Regions from separate parts of the Bacillus sp. ISL-46 genome, predicted to be linked through region 1. Evidence: predicted binding sites of a transcription regulator. Region 1 holds the regulator's gene; each other region holds the start of a gene.

Region 1 (4,313 bases):
TTACCGAGCACCGTACGTATTTCTTTTTCATTTTTTAGTGGATAGTCATCCCAGAGTTCATTTAAGACCCGCTTATTGGAGGTCAATTCAGCTTGCTCCTGGTCGTAATACCCAATCTGAAGGTTTGTCCCATAGAGTATGGTTCCCTCAAGTGCAGGCAACTTTTTGATAATTGTTTTTAAAAGTGTTGATTTGCCGATACCATTCGGTCCAACCAATGCGATACTTTCACCTTTATAGGCCCGGAAAGAAATGGACTCTGAAACCTTACCATCCTTGTATCCAACAGCGAGTGAATCCACTGTTAAAACATCATTTCCGCTTTGTTTTTCAATTTCAAACGTGAAGGAAGCAGACTTTTCATCGCCTAATGGACGATCCATCATCTCCATCTTTTCAAGCTTTTTACGCCGGCTTTGGGCTCGTTTGGTTGTCGATGCCCGCGCTAAATTGCGGTTGATAAAGTCTTGGAGATCAGCGACCTCTTGCTGTTGTTTTTCGAAAAGCTTTAAATCACGCTCATAATTTGCCGCCTTTTGATCAAGGTAAGAACTATAGTTGCCTGTAAACCTTTGGATTTGCTTACGGGATACTTCATAAACTTGAGTAACAACTTTATCTAAAAAATAGCGGTCATGGGAAACGATCAAAATCGCCCCATGATAACTTTGTAAATATTGCTCCAGCCAGGAAAGCGTATCAATATCAAGGTGGTTTGTGGGCTCATCCAATATTAGGATATCAGGCCTGGTTAACAAGAGTTTACCAAGGGCTAGACGAGTTTTCTGACCGCCGCTTAAACTAGATATCATCAAGGATTTGTCATGGAAATTCAGCCCATGAAGGACGGAGCGCATCTCTGCCTCATATTGATACCCTCCCTGTTCTTTAAATTTCACCTGAAGATGATCGTACTCTTTTAGGATCCTTTCGTACCTGCCACTGTCTTCAAAAACAAGAGGATCAGCCATTTGTTCTTCAAGTGTGCGGAGTTGTTTTTCCATCAATCGCAGCGGTTCAAAAACCGTCAGCATTTCATCCCATATGGATAATGATGATTCTAACCCAGTATTTTGAGCTAAATAGCCAATCGTCACTTCTTTTGGCTTGATGATTTCTCCGCCATCATGCGACAAGTGTCCGGCTATAATCTTCAACAATGTCGATTTTCCCGCCCCATTGCGTCCAACAAGGGCAACACGGTCCCGAGTTTGTAATTCGAGCTTAATATTCGATAAAATAAGGTCAGCACCATAATATTTTTGTAATTGATTAACCTGTAGCAAAATCATTCTCATTCACCTCTATTACATAGGATTAGTGTACCTTATTCCCGGTATGTCGGCAATAAACTGCTCGCCATATTAGCGGAGTAAGGGTCCTAAATCGACATAAAATGTAATATTTAGTTCAAAGTTTCACACACATATAAGGAAAAATAGTGTATGATTTGATGGGAGGATTTTTTATATGGCAGAATTTACGCATTTTAATGAAGAAGGCAGAGCAAAAATGGTCGACGTCAGTGATAAGCCGGAAACGGCACGTACGGCGCTTGCTCATTCCAGCATTACCGTTAGTAAAGAAATTTATGATAAAATAACTAATAATGAGATGAAGAAGGGCGATGTCTTAGCAGTGGCCCAGGTAGCAGCTGTCATGGCAGCAAAGAAGACATGGGATTTGATTCCAATGTGCCATCCGATTCCATTAACAGGTGTTAATATTTCTTTCTCTTGGGAACAGGATAAGGATGAGAATTATCAATTATATATTGCTGCAGCCGTTAAAACGAAGGGGAACACAGGAGTGGAAATGGAAGCGTTAACAGCCGCATCCGCATGTGCCTTAACAGTTTATGATATGTGTAAAGCCGTTGATAAAGGTATGGTAATTGGACCGACGTATCTTGTCGAAAAAACAGGCGGTAAAAACGGTGATTTTAAAAGAGATGAAAGAGTTAAATAAATTTTTAACTAAACCATTCATGGGGTGTGGGAGATTATGAGTAATGAAACAACGAAAATACCACAGGCGACAGCAAAACGGCTGCCCCTCTATTATCGATTTCTAAAAAACCTGCATAGTTCCGGCAAGCAAAGGGTCTCTTCAGCGGAATTGAGTGAAGCAGTAAAGGTAGACTCAGCAACGATTCGCCGCGACTTTTCCTATTTCGGTGCGTTAGGAAAAAAGGGCTATGGGTATAATGTTAATTACTTAATATCCTTCTTCCGAAAGACCTTAGATCAGGATGAATTAACTAAGGTTGCCTTAATAGGAGTCGGAAATCTTGGGACTGCCTTTTTAAACTATAACTTTTTAAAAAATAATAACACAAAAATAGAATGCGCCTTCGATGTGGATCCCGACAAAATGGGAACCATGATTCGCGAGGTACCCGTTCATCCTATGGATGATTTAGAGAAGGTGTTATCAGAAACTAATATTTCAGTGGCGATATTAACGGTTCCGGCTCCTGCCGCACAAATGATAACCGATCGACTGGTCCAAGCGAATGTAAAAGGGATCTTAAATTTCACTCCGGCAAGGTTAAATGTTCCACCATTAATAAGGGTCCATCATATTGACTTGGCTGTGGAGCTTCAATCGCTAGTCTACTTTTTAAAGCATTATCCAACGGTGGAAATAGATGAAGAATAATTAGTTAATAAGGCTTTCCACAAAATTTGTGGAAAGCCTTTTGTATGATTAAATCCCTGCTTTTTTTAATTACATAATCTATCAAAATATTGACCTATGCACTAAGATTTAGATAGATAAAGTGCAAGCGGTTACTAATTCGGAAAGTGGGGAAATCCAATGTCAATTTTACGAGATGAAGCGTTAAAAATGCATAAGGAGCATCAAGGAAAGGTTGGAATCTATTCAAAGGTTGCAGTACATAATGCAAAAGATTTAAGCCTAGCCTATTCACCTGGTGTGGCAGAGCCATGTTTGGACATTTATGCAGACGAAAATAAAGTCTATGATTATACCTCAAAGGGCAATCTAGTTGCAGTTGTATCCAATGGGACAGCAGTCCTGGGGCTTGGGAACATTGGACCAAAAGCTGCGATGCCTGTGATGGAAGGAAAGGCCGTGTTATTCAAATCATTCGCAGATGTTGATGCTTTTCCCATTTGCTTGGCCACAACTGATACAGACCAGATCGTAGAAACCGTCAAATTGCTAGAACCAACATTTGGCGGAGTGAACTTGGAGGATATTGCTGCGCCGCAATGCTTTGATATTGAAGACCGCCTCCGCAAAGCCTGTGATATTCCTGTTTTTCATGATGACCAGCATGGAACAGCGATTGTAACAGCGGCTGGTTTAATCAACGCATTAAAATTAGCGGATAAAAAAATTGAAGATATTCGTGTTGCAGTAAATGGAGCAGGTGCAGCAGGAGTAGCGATTGTTAAACTTATGCTACATATGGGCGTGAAGGATGTTATTTTATGTGATACAAAAGGAATTATTTATGAAGGCCGCCCGGTTGGAATGAATCGATTCAAAGATGAAATGGCACAAATCACAAATCGCGAGCAAAAACAAGGAACGTTAGCCGATGCGCTTGTTGACGCAGATGTGTTTGTGGGGGTATCAGCAGCTGGGGCCGTTACGAAGGAAATGGTTGGTTCTATGCACCGTGACCCGATAATCTTTGCCATGGCCAACCCGGTACCGGAAATTATGCCGGATGTGGCCAAAGAAGCAGGAGCACTTGTAGTGGGTACAGGACGTTCTGATTTTCCGAACCAGGTTAATAATGTGCTTGCATTCCCAGGAATTTTCCGCGGTGCTTTAGATGTCCGTGCAAAGGAAATCAACGAGGAAATGAAGCTCGCCGCGGTTTATGCAATTGCTGGTTTAATTTCAGAGGATGAGCTCCATGCCGATTATGTCATTCCAGATCCATTTGACCCTCGGGTCGCAGCACAGGTAGCAACCGCGGTTGCGTATACTGCAATGGAAACAGGGGTAGCCCAAAAAATTATCAATGTTGAGGAAATTAAGCAACGCCTATCAGCATTAGCAGAAGCAAAACAACCAGTGCTTGCTTAGGTCGAGTAAAATCTAGCTTTTAAGGGAAGACTACCTCAACCTAGTTGAGGTAGTCTTTCAAATTTTGGAAATTAGGGCATAATTCCAATATATCTTTTAAATTTTTAGTACAATAATGAATGATAGTTTTTTCTTTTTCAAATCAGTGGGTAAAATAAGGACAAAATCGATGGTGAACTGACTCATTTTGTCGGTATGACCCCGTCCTTAGGTAAGTAATAAAACATTTCCTAGAAGGACATCTA
Region 2 (4,313 bases), on a different contig from region 1:
TACTTTGCCGTCGTGCTGAAATTGGCCCCATATCTTATAAATGCCTTTTTCAGGAAAAATAGTCATAAAGGTTACCGTTGGACCATTTCCTTCTGTTGTCATCGGATGGATGTGTAAATACTTTTCCGCATCACTGCTCATGGCGACCGCATGCCCCATTGCCCCTAAATATGGCTGCAGATTTTTAATGGGTTGATGGTTTTTTGCATCACTAATGGTGAAATTCATATGGATCGTCATTCCAGCCATCATTTGGTCAAAAGAGAGCTTCACTAGTTTTCCATCAACGACTTTGGTTAGCTTCTGATCAGGGACAAGAGGTTTTTCTTCTGCGGCCTCCCCTTCAATCTGGACCCAATGATTTTCTACACTAGGGTCCCCTCCACCCTTCGGAGTAAATTCAGAGATGAGCTTATAATCTCCGCCGGCGGGGAAACTAGTGGTAAAATCAAATTCGCCATTTCCCTTATATTCTGGATGGATGTGAGAAAAATAAGCTAAATCCTTACTAACAATAAATAAATGCATTTTTTTCTCATGTACAGTATCAAATGATTGAATCGGTTTATTGGACTGATCCATTATTAGCAGTGAAATGGGTATTTTCTCATTTGCATTCGGATGATCCTGGATCTTCCAATCAGACTTTGTAGGGATGACACCAGTTGGAGTGGCACTCATATTATGAGCCATACTCGACTTTGGGACTCTAACCGGATTACAAGCCGATAAAAACAAGGTATAAAAAAGGATCATAACTAGGATAGATTTTTTCAGTGGGAATTCCTCCATTCAATGAGAACTTACTTTTTTAAAAATACATTACCTAATTCAACCAATGCAAGAATTTTATGTAATTTAAAAAGTTACCTATAGTAAAAATAATGATAATATAGAGAAAAGGCAGTAAGGACTAAAAGTGTGGGGGATTGTAAATTGATTCCATTATATCTATTTCACGTCACATCAGTCCAACATAGTGAAAATTTACTTTGGACATTTTTAATCTGTAATATTTTTGTTGTCACAGCAGGATTTACGTTTATGTATAAATTATTTCGACAGAAAAATGTTCGGGGCGCTGGAATTACTTTTGCGATTGCGTTAGCTGTGAATTATATTCTTATTGCCATCTTTGGGGATATATTTGATTTACTTGGATAAGCGCTAGAGAGGAGATGATATCGTTGAAATATTATCGTTTATGGGTACTTGCCTTTCTATTAAAATTTATTGGTTCTGCATGGGATGCTTCTTATCATTTTAAATATTTATTTGAGGAATACTCCATTCCCCATATTGTTAATACCATCGGTTTTGCTTTAGGCGCATATTTGTTAATTCAAGAGTGGCGACGTTTAAATTATCTGGACCGATTTTCTAGAAACCTGATTACAATAGGCTACGTTATATTCCTAATTGGGATCCCACTAGATTTCACCTATCATATTGCGTATGGAATTGATTTAACCACATGGAGTCCAACCCATTTTATTTATTATATTGGTACAGCAATTATGATTTTTGGGGTCTGGCACGGTTACTTTCTATATACGAGAGATATTCAACCGTCATGGTGGTCACTTCATACCTGGTTTGCCATGTATCTCCTTGAATGCTTGATGTTTCCGAATATGCAACAGGAAAACGGGGCCATTTCATATGATCAATACATTCATGGAAAATCGATTGCCTCAAAGGAAATCCTTGAACTAATCTCAGATCCTGCCTCACAGATTTTTGGCGGCATTCCGGAATGGGTCTATCCCACCTATTCAATCCTAATGGTCGCTCTCCTAACAATTCTAATCATCCGATATTGCCGTGATTATACCATACCTGTGATGGCGACGGCACTTTATATCCTGTTAAGGTTTGTAGGCAAAGCTATTTTTGCTGCAGTTGGTTATCCAACCTCTTATGTTCCGATAACGCTTTTATTCATTCCTTTATGCTATTTATTGTTTAGAAAAACCCCTCGGTTAGCTGGTCTGGCAGGCAGCCTAGCTTATTTTCTTACTTTGTATGCAATCCATATAACTGGTATTCTCATCACTCCACCCTTGGTATTATGGGAGCTTGCCCCTGTTGTAGTAATTGGTGTGCTTGTTCCCATGATTCATTCAATGGTAAAACTCTTTCAAATAAGGAAAACTGAAAAAAAGGTAGTTTAGAGTTAGATAGCATGCATTTTTTGTGTGCTATTTTTTTGTTGCCCAAATATACTATGACAATTATGTGAAAATATTCACATAATTGTTTGGATAGTGACGTACTTCACAAATTTTATCGACGCTAGCATTTACAATTTAAATATAAAGAAAACCTTACTAACCTTAAAAATACTTATTTAACATATAAGGAGTGATTGATAAATGAAAAAACTAGTAATGATCGGAAATGGTATGGCAGGCGTCAGAACGGTAGAGGAAATCCTCAAAGTAACCACTGAACCATTTGAAATTACTATTTTTGGACAAGAACCATATCCAAACTACAATCGGATTAAACTATCAAATATACTTCAAGGGGATACAAACTTTGAAGATATTATCATTAACCCGCTAGATTGGTATAAAGAAAATAGAATTCAATTATTTACAGGTGAATCGATTGTAAACATTGATGTGGACGGAAAACGTGTGGTTAGTAATTTAGGCAGGGAAGTCGAATATGATGAATTAATTATTGCCACAGGATCAAATTCTTTCATCCTCCCAATTCCAGGTGCAGACAAAATCGGTGTGACTGGATTTCGTGATATCAATGATTGTGAAATGATGATCAAGTCAGCTCAGCAATTTAAGAAAGCCGTGGTCATCGGCGGCGGACTTCTAGGTCTTGAGGCAGCAAGAGGACTGTTAAACCTGGGAATGAAGGTTGATGTTGTTCACTTAATGCCGCATCTAATGGAGCGACAGCTGGATTCGGTTGCTTCATCCTTACTGAAGGCAGAACTAGAAAGCCAGGGCATGAACTTCTTAATGGAAAAAGAAACCGTTGAAATCCTTGGCAAGGAACGAGTAACAGGTATTCGCTTTAAAGATGAATCAGAGGTGGAAGCGGACCTGGTGGTTATGGCAATCGGAATTAAGTCTAACACCGAAGTGGCAAGAAACAGCGGAATCTATGTCAATCGCGGGATAGTGGTCAATGACTTCATGGAAACAAGCGTCCCTAATGTTTACGCCGTGGGGGAATGTGCGGAACATCGAGAGATTGTCTATGGCTTGGTGGCCCCATTATATGAACAAGGAAAAGTGCTGGCCAACCGTATTTGTGGCAATTTAGGCGAACCATATGAAGGCTCTGTGACCGGAACACAATTAAAGGTAGCCGGCGTGGACCTTTTCTCTGCTGGAGAAATTTTTGAAGATGGTTCAACAAAATCGATCATGGTCTACAATGAATATGATGGTGTCTATAAAAAGATCTTAACAAGAAATAACACGATTGTTGGTGTCGTGCTATATGGAGACACCAAGGATAGCACCAAATTATTCCGGATGCTGACGAAAAAAGAAGACATTAGCGGAATGACTAGTATTTCGGTCCTGCAATCTGAATGCAGTGCAGGAGGCGGCAATGGTGATGTAGCTTCAATGCCGAATGATGAATTAGTTTGTGGCTGTAATGGAGTCACTAAAGGCGCCATTGTTGAAGCAATCAAAACTCAAGGGTTAACCACACTGGACCAAGTGAGCCATTGTACGAACGCAGGCCGTTCTTGTGGACGCTGTAAACCGATGGTAAGCAATATTCTTGCCTATACACTGGGCGACCAATTTGATGAAGCGGCAGCACAAAAGACAAGCCTGTGCGGTTGTACAACCCTAAGCCGTGATGAAGTTGTGGCCGAAATTAAAGAAAAAGGCTTAACAAGTGTAAAAGAAGTTATGAACGTCCTTGAGTGGAATAATGAGGAAGGCTGTACCAAATGCCGTCCGGCCATCAACTACTATCTAGGTATGATTCATATGGATGAATACAAAGATGATCGTGATTCCCGACTCGTCAATGAAAAAATGCATGCCAATATCCAAAAGGACGGAACCTACTCGGTTGTACCAAGAATGTATGGCGGGGAAACGACAGCAGCCGATTTGAAAAAAATCGCCGAGGTTGCCGAAAAGTATGAGGTACCACTGGTAAAATTAACAGGCGGACAGCGGATTGGTTTATTCGGAGTGAAAAAAGAAGACCTGCCAAGAATGTGGGAAGAGCTCGATATGCCCTCTGGTTATGCCTATGGAAAAACGCTTCGTACCGTAAAAACTTGTGTCGGCGCTCAGTTCTGCCGCTATGGAACACAG
Region 3 (4,313 bases), on a different contig from region 1:
TGGTAGAATGTCAGCTTCCCAAGCTGACGGCGGGGGTTCGAATCTCATCTTCTCCTCCATACATATTCTTTCAAAAAACTCGATGTTTTATCGTGTTTATATTAATATAAAAACCGCCAGAAATAATTTCTGGCGGTTTTTGCATGTTCCTTATTGATAAGGACTTAACCATTCAGGGTCCCTATTAATACATAGAGGACATTTTTCCCTTGCAAACTGAAAGGTAGAAAAGGACTGCCCACAATCTATGCATTTTTTTGTATGAAGAGGTTCGCCTGTATCCCTTATTTTCTTTATTTCTGGTATTATTTGAATTGCATTTTCTAAACAAATATTGGAACAATCTGTACAGTTTACACACTTTTCGCTTTTAATTTGTAAAAATGAGTCTTTTAAACTAAACACTTTTTGCGAACATAATGAAAGGTCGGGATCATATAACATGTTTCGGTAATTTCTCCCCCTGACACATGCCCTAAGTGGCGGTGTTGATAAATCGCCGTTTTCTTGCGTATCAGTACTTACCCGAACGACCATTCCATCCTTGACATGGGCTTTAATGACACAGCGACCTCCACAATTATTAATACTGCATGTTGAAACAATTTTCTCAGTACCTTTGGCACTCACTGTTTTTGTCTCTTCTTTACGATCAATGAGCATCTTTGTTCCAATTCCTCCGGCAAGAACAGGAATTCCAATTGCCCCGGACCATTTCAAAAAAGTTCGCCGCTGCATTTTATTGGATAAAAGATCCTTCAAATTATTCTTATCTGACATCGGGTAATGCCTCCTTTACTTCTTGTAAAGTAGTCAAATCAAAAGTTAATAAGTCTTCGAGAAGCATGGCTGCCCCCAGGTATAACTGGCTATTTGTATGTTCAATAATTCGTTTACAAAAATAGGGAACCCATATGGTTAAATGTTTTTCAAGAAAGTGTATCTGACGTGAAATTAATTCAACAATTCTATCAGTCATAGTTTCTTGTAAACTTAAATCGGCAAGAAAAAGCATAAATTCCAATTCGAGTAAAAGGTGATCATCAGGCTCATTATTCTCGTTTTTATATTGTAGTCCAAAGAGATGGTATTGCTCCCTGATTTGATAGTTCCATTCCTCAAATAGCAATTGCTCTCTGCTCCGATAATAAGACTCCCACGGTGGCGCTACCAGCTGCCCTGGTCCAATAAAAAGGCGTTGATATTCTTCATACTCCCTGTTGATTTGCTCATCCGTCATGTGGTCAAAAAAGTTCCAAAGTATTTTTCCACCATCATGAATTTCTTCTAATTCCCGTAAGTTACCATTGTTTCGTATTTCAAATAATAACTCGCCATTAGAAGGCACCAAAAATAGCAAATGGAGGAGCTGATAATATTTTTTCCTTGATAAGAAAAATGGCTGTAACTGAATATGTATTCGCACTGTCGTTGTTGTCATCTATTCTCTCTCCTTGATTGTGAAACATTTCACATGTTTATTTATAACCTGTCGCCCACTTTTCCTATAGCACATTTGTTTTTTACAGTTATATCTTACCTTATTCCTGCAATATAATAATCCCATTTATGGAATAATTCACATTTATTTCAAAATGGTTTGAAATTATTATGTAAAATTAACACTATTCGAGAAAAATATTAATAACAATGCTACTTCTAGTTTTTCTTGTTGATTTAAATATGTGTATAATAATTAGGATGAATAATTTGAAGAGGATGATACACTTGAACATTACTGGACACTCAGTTGAAAAATTGGAAGATCCATTCGGTTTATTATCAGGTGACCGATATGAGTTTTTCTTAGATCTTGATGTAGATGAAGAGGATGAGCTTTATTCGGATAAAGGGATTGGCCTAAGGGCCATTTTCGTCAGCGACGAAAATGGTGACAAAATAACCAACTTTTATCTTTATGAACAAGGGAGCGAAAAGGTGCTTGACTTTGATCTAGAAGAAGATGAAGAAGAACTGGTCCTTGCCTATTGTAAAGATAACGCAAAAGAATAATAAAAAGGCAGGGAGAAATGAAACCTCCCTGCTGACAATTTGATCACATAAAATTCTTACTATGATTGTGAATTACTTGCAATTCTTTAGTACTTTCAGTCATTTCACTTTTGCAGATCGGACATAGTGGCACATCAGTGCTTTTAAAATTGTCGCGAATCCAGCATTTACAAGTCTCTGAACTACATACCCAAATTTTAGTTTCTTCTAATTTGATTTCCTCATCATTTTTTCTACCAAACGCCAAAACGATCACCCCTTGTAATTAGTGCATGACTGTTTTTAAATACTTAGTTTGCTAGCTAAATAATATGGAAAATATCAAATACATCATTTAGCAGTATCCTGTTGACTTTTAAACTATTCTAATTGTGTATAAATCATATATATAAAAGGTGATGCTTAATCATGGTGCATCACCTTTTTTTAAAAGAATTAAACTGTTTGAACGTTAGAAGCTTGTGGTCCGCGAGCGCCTTCAACGATTTCAAAAGAAACTGATTGGCCCTCTTCTAAAGTTTTGAAGCCTTCTGATTGGATAGCTGAGAAGTGTACGAATACATCTTGACCGCCTTCAGCTTCAATAAATCCAAATCCTTTTTCTGCATTAAACCATTTAACTTTACCGTTGTTCATGGAAAAACCCCCAAAATATAGTTCACTTTTAATTTATCCTACATTTAAAAAAATAAAAAAGACGCACTAACACGTTTGGGCAATAGACATCACCCACTTTTTCGTGCAGTTACGACTACTTAAACCAATAAATATTTAACTAACTTAAAAGCGTACCTTTATTTTAACTCATTTCGGCTATTCAGTCAACAAAATTTCAAAAACTAGGAAATTCAGTGAATATATATCAGTTAAAAATATAATAGTTTCCTATCACTCACCAGCAATCAGATTTTTTACGTTGCGGTGAATTGTATTCCAAGAGCAATGAACCCCAAATTGAGTTCATAGCTCTTTATTGAAATTATCTTGTAAAAATATTTCCATGAAATTGACAGTAAATTTCTGTAGATCCGCTTCCATGCCAATGTAATCAAGAGTATTAACCGGTTCTTTATCAGGTTTTGGCCGGAAATCTGCAATACTTTTGCCTTTGGCATTACCAAATTCCTCTACTCTTACTCTTCTCGGGATATATTTTACGAAATCCGGTTCCGTTAATGCCATTAACGGGACCACATCATGTAGTGGTGCACCCTTAATTCCCGGCACATTCTTCTGATAGGCTTTATAGTAATAATCAAAGGCTGGTTTTAATAATGGTTTAAAGGGTGTCGGGCTGTTTTTGCTAAGGAAGTCAATAATATCAGGAGTTATGATTGCTTTATTTGTTATGTTTAAAGGAAAAAGATGAATATTATGAGCTTTTTCCATAACGGTATCTGCCGCAATTGGATCCACATAAAAATTCGCCTCAGCTTCAGCAGAAATATTTCCAGGGACCAAAAAAGCCCCTCCCATAATATAAAATGAGTTTACTCCCTTTAATGCGTCATTCCCATATAAGATAAACATCAATGCTAACTCAGTCAATCTTCCGACAGAAACAATCACAAGGTTTCCTTTATATTGAGTAACAATTTCAAGAATTTTGTTAATATCATAAACTTTTACATTCTGGATCGTATCTGGAGGCTTGATTGGTCCTAATCCCTCTTTGCCATGTATCTCTGGGTAAAACACTATTGATTCACCTGATATTGGTCCTGCTGCACCCGCTATGATTGGAATATCTGCTCTCCCACCTAAAGTTAACAGGTAAGCTGTATTCTTAACCGATTTTTCTTTCGGTGTATTTCCATAACCACTGACAATACCAACTAGGTTTATTTTCGGATTAAGTAAGGCATACATGATCGCAAACGAATCATCGATACCAGGATCAGCAATCATGAGCACATTATAAGCCATAGCCTCTCCTCCATTTTTCCAATTTTCTATATTTATTAAAATTATGCAAAGAAAATGGTTGAAAGAACATGAATAACCGACCCGAGAGAATTCGAATCGGTCGTTAGCAAATTTCTTAGATTATGCTTCCTTTTTGATTCTTGTTGCTGCTTTCTTTCTAGGAGCTGCGGCTTTTTTGGGTTTTGTGCGATCAATTGATGCCTGTAATGCTGCCATTAAGTCAGTGACATTTGACGCTACTTCCTTCGTTGCCGCTGATACAGTTTCTTGTCCACTTCTTTTAGACTCAATCAATTCCAACAATGCAGTCCGGTATTCATCAGTGTATTTTTCCGGCTCAAAATCTGTTGTTAATTGATCAATCAGTAAGATAG
Region 4 (4,313 bases), on a different contig from region 1:
ACCGTTACCAAATATGAATTCAGCTCCAATGAATCAGCATGCTCTCGACTAGTAATCACAGAACGTCCAGTACTTAGAACGACAAAAATCCCTTTGTCCTTTGCAGCTCTGATTGCCTGGCGATTTGCTTCCGATATCTGGCCTTTATTATTTAAAAGTGTGCCATCCATATCAAGTGCTACTAATTTGATTTCAACATCATTTATAAAATTATCCATATGTATAAACATTCTCCCTTCTAACTTTTCCCATTATAAGATTAACACCATTACTAAAAACTAATCAAATTATTAAGTTTACATAATACATTTACGTTAAACAAAGAAGAACCCTGCGAATCCACATTCAATCATAATACAGGAGTACCATTAAGTAACAAATAGGCACACTTTAGCATATAGTACCCATAAGCCAAAGGATAGAAAGGTGTTTAAAGATGCCATCGGTTGTAATCAATTTATATTATTTAAAAATTAACAGTATTTCGGGTAATGGTTCCATAACTATAGGGGAAGCATCTCATAATAGTCCCACTTCCAATACTAAATCACAAGGAATTAATGCTTCATATGGAGATACTTCACCCACTGAAGCAATGATGGAAAACCTATTAAATGATCCTGACGTCAATGATCAAACTTCAATTGGAACTACTGATGTTGCCAATGTAAATAAACCCATTCAACCTGTACCACCAATCTAACATTATAGGGGTTATATGATATGCCATTTCAAATAAATATTTTAAATTTTAAGATTAATGGAGCTACGCAAAACGGAAATGTTGATATAGGTCCTACTGTGCATAACAGCCATACTGCTAATAGTAAATTTGTCGGAGCAAATTTTTCTTTGGGTGATTTTTCACCGGCTTCTTCTCTTATGAACTCTGGCAATCTAGATCCAGATGTTAGTGATCAGGATCAAATAGCTAACCCTTCTATGCCTATCGCCAATCAACTTTAAAGGAGTAGTAAGATGGATATAGAAAAAATGAGAAAATGGCTAGAGATTACAAATGAGTATAGAGAGAGCAATTTTTGGTCTAGCGTACTTAAGCAAAAACATCCTGATGAATTTTTTAGAGAAGCGGTATGTAATCCAAAATTTGATATATATCTAAATGAAAATTATTACTTTATTATTTTTGAAATACCTGGAGTAAATCAAGAAGATCTTTCAATTAACTTAATCACAAATACACATTTAAAAATTAATGGCAGAATAAAGCCGGTTCTACCATTTGAAATGGGAATGAAAAGAGAGCGAATCTATGGTGATTTTGAACGCGTCATTGAACTTCCAGAACCAACTTATGCTCATTTAATGCAAACACAAATTAATAATGGACTACTTCATATATCCTATCCTCGAAAAAGTGTGTTGAATAATTTTCAATAGAAAGAAAAGAATATATTCACAAAAAAAACGCAGTGAACTCACAAGCGTTTTTTCTTGTTTTATTAATGGTGATGATGTACGCCCATTGTTGGGTTGGTAATTAGCCATTCTTCTTTTGGTAATTGGAAATATTGAATCCAGATATTATTTAAGGTCGGATCATTTTTATCAAGAATAAAGTCAATTTCTTTATCACTTGTAACCACTACATCGTTTTCTGTTGGTGTATCAAGCTTTAAATCATAATGGGCGTGGTCCCCGTGGATACTTGTCACATATACTCGAAACAATTTCCCTTGTGCCTCTTCTTGTTCCATCATTTTCTTCAATGCTTTTGCTGCATTCCGATTAACTTTTACCTTCATTTTGTGCTCTCCTCTAACTATGAATTCCTTTATATTATCCCACTTTTAATCCAAAATACAATGTTTAGCTTTGAAACAACAAAAGACATAAATGTACTTTTTGTAAAATTAACTTACCTAATTTTTCCTAGTAAGGGATTTTAAATCCTTAACAAATTTGTCACAATTTAATCTAAAAACCTATATTAACATCACAGCAATGTTGTTAATATAGATTTTAGGAAATACATACAGACTAATTAATATTAAATGATAATTAATTTAAATTTTTACATCTATTACAATGAAGGAAGGAATTAGTCTGGTTTTGTTTGTGAATGAATTCACGATAATCATATCAAAAAATGAACATTCTAGAAGGGAGAAATATTCATGTTTAAAAAAAGCTACATCATTCCACTGTTAGCTTTAGTACCAACTTTACTTTTAAGCGGCTGTACGAATATGGTCGTCTTTGATCCAAAAGGCCCTGCCGCACGTGACATTCTAGAATTAATTAACTGGTCACTTATTTTTATGCTGTTAGTGGTTGTCGTTGTATTCGGTTTATTTGGATATATCATTTGGAAATATCGTGCGAAACCTGAAAATGCAGATTACGAACCGCCTGAAGAACACGGCAGTACAAAATTAGAGATTATTTGGACTGTCATTCCTATTCTGATTGTCATTGCTTTAACGGTTCCTACTGTTAAAACAATCTATAAATTAGAGAAAGTACCTGCCGGGTATGAAAATAAAAAACCTATTACCATTAATGTAACATCAGCTGATTGGAAGTGGATTTTTAGCTATCCAGAACAAGGGATCGAGACAGTGAACTATGTGAATATTCCTGCTGGCACTCCGGTACAGTTTAAGTTAACCTCTGCTGGTACAATGCAATCCTTCTGGGTTCCTGCTTTAGGTGGTCAAAAGTATACCATGAACAAAATGGAGACAGAGTTGTATCTCACAGCAGACAAACCTGGAGAATTTCTAGGTAAAAATACAAACTTTAACGGCAAGGGATATGCTGATATGGAATTTACAGTTGAAGCGAAATCCCCGCAAGCCTTTGAAAAGTGGGTTAAGGATGTCAAAGATACTGCCCCAAAGTTAACAGAAAAGAAATACAATCAACTTCTAAAACCTACACACTTAGGTCGTGAAACATTCCTGGGAACTCATCTAGCATGGGTAAATCATGCTGATATGAATTCTAAAACTTATACAAATCCTGAATTGTACGAAGTACATGGCGTCAAAGGAAAGATTTTTAAAGAGAAAGAAACAAATGGTCATTCTATGGACATGGATGGAATGGAAAGTATGGACATGGGCGAGAAATCAGATGGAGGTGAGCACAATGGGCATTAATTGGCATGACTTTTTTATCGTCGGCAACCCATTAATACTAGGTTCTCAGATTGCTATTCTATTAACAATGATAGGAATTGTAGCAGGGGTTACCTATTTAAAGAAATGGAAATGGCTTTGGAGAGAATGGTTGACAACCGTTGATCATAAACGGATTGGGATTATGTACATCCTTTCTGGTGTGCTGATGTTTTTCCGGGGAGGCGTAGACGGTCTTTTAATGAAGGCTCAAACCTCTCGTCCAGAGATGAAATTTTTAGATGCGCAGCATTACAATGAAATTTTTACCACACACGGTGTGATCATGATTTTGTTTGCGGCGATGCCATTATTAATTGGTTTAATGAACGTGGTGATTCCGCTGCAAATTGGCGCGCGTGACGTGGCATTCCCTCAACTTAACGCTCTAAGCTTCTGGTTGTTCTTTAGTGGTGCTATGTTGTTTAATATTTCGTTTGTCATTGGCGGTTCCCCGGATGCCGGCTGGACAGCCTATTTCCCTCTTGCAGGTAAAGAATTTACTCCTGGGATCGGAAATAACTATTACGCTATTGCCCTGCAAATTGCTGGGATTGGTACGTTAATGACAGGAATTAATTTTATCGTAACTATATTAAAAATGAGAACTAAAGGCATGACACTAATGAAAATGCCAATGTTTACTTGGACTTCATTCATTGCATCGGTTATTATTGTGGCTTCCTTTCCAATTTTCACTGTCGCACTTGCCTTGATGACCTTTGACCGGATCTTTGGAACGCACTTCTTCACCTTAAGCGGTGGCGGTATGGATATGATGTGGGCCAACTTATTCTGGTTATGGGGTCACCCTGAAGTATATATCGTGGTTCTTCCAGCATTTGGGATGTTCTCTGAGGTTATTTCAACCTTTTCTAGAAAAATGCTGTTCGGTTATAAATCAATGGTATTCTCCATTGTTGGAATTGCGTTTTTAAGTATGCTTGTTTGGGTTCACCACTTCTTTACGATGGGGGCCGGACCAGGAGTCAACTCTGTTTTCTCCATTACGACGATGATGATTGCTATTCCAACTGGTGTCAAAATGTTTAACTGGTTATTCACGATGAGAAAAGGTCGAATCGAGTTTACAACAGCGATGCTGTGGGCGCTTGCGTTCATTCCTTGCTTTATCATTGGTGGTGTAACTGGAGTTATGCTTGCCATGGG

Evidence for each region. Region 1 encodes Rex, which represses fermentation and respiration genes when NADH is low (regulators of the CRP and FNR family bind a similar motif). Its sites were predicted from a motif close to TTGTGAAATATTTCACAA; they were not measured.
Region 2: nirB (nitrite reductase large subunit NirB) is a predicted target of Rex. The motif match lies at 2,237-2,254, and genes of this name have one in related genera.
Region 3: J7E67_RS21055 (TorD/DmsD family molecular chaperone) is a predicted target of Rex. The motif match lies at 1,459-1,476, and genes of this name have one in related genera.
Region 4: qoxA (cytochrome aa3 quinol oxidase subunit II) is a predicted target of Rex. The motif match lies at 2,078-2,095, and genes of this name have one in related genera.

What each region holds. Positions count from the first base shown of each region.
Region 1 covers NZ_JAGGQR010000002.1:937-5,249, forward strand. Annotated here, with positions in the region: gene J7E67_RS01010 (ABC-F family ATP-binding cassette domain-containing protein) at 1-1,292, opposite strand, end outside; gene moaC (cyclic pyranopterin monophosphate synthase MoaC) at 1,471-1,968, shown strand; gene J7E67_RS01020 (redox-sensing transcriptional repressor Rex) at 2,005-2,661, shown strand; gene ystJ (NADP-dependent malic enzyme) at 2,821-4,068, shown strand.
Region 2 covers NZ_JAGGQR010000042.1:13,102-17,414, reverse strand. Annotated here, with positions in the region: gene J7E67_RS19975 (hypothetical protein) at 1-693, opposite strand, end outside; gene J7E67_RS19970 (hypothetical protein) at 937-1,164, shown strand; gene J7E67_RS19965 (hypothetical protein) at 1,188-2,174, shown strand; gene nirB (nitrite reductase large subunit NirB) at 2,376-4,313, shown strand, end outside.
Region 3 covers NZ_JAGGQR010000045.1:94,652-98,964, reverse strand. Annotated here, with positions in the region: gene J7E67_RS31450 (hypothetical protein) at 151-780, opposite strand; gene J7E67_RS21055 (TorD/DmsD family molecular chaperone) at 770-1,441, opposite strand; gene J7E67_RS21050 (DUF6509 family protein) at 1,720-2,013, shown strand; gene J7E67_RS21045 (cold-shock protein) at 2,057-2,260, opposite strand; gene cspD (cold-shock protein) at 2,449-2,649, opposite strand; gene J7E67_RS21035 (nucleoside hydrolase) at 2,974-3,939, opposite strand; gene ku (non-homologous end joining protein Ku) at 4,060-4,313, opposite strand, start outside.
Region 4 covers NZ_JAGGQR010000014.1:330,142-334,454, reverse strand. Annotated here, with positions in the region: gene J7E67_RS09645 (Cof-type HAD-IIB family hydrolase) at 1-218, opposite strand, end outside; gene J7E67_RS09640 (spore germination protein) at 437-703, shown strand; gene J7E67_RS09635 (spore germination protein) at 724-966, shown strand; gene J7E67_RS09630 (Hsp20/alpha crystallin family protein) at 979-1,401, shown strand; gene J7E67_RS09625 (heme biosynthesis protein HemY) at 1,464-1,766, opposite strand; gene qoxA (cytochrome aa3 quinol oxidase subunit II) at 2,139-3,125, shown strand; gene qoxB (cytochrome aa3 quinol oxidase subunit I) at 3,115-4,313, shown strand, end outside.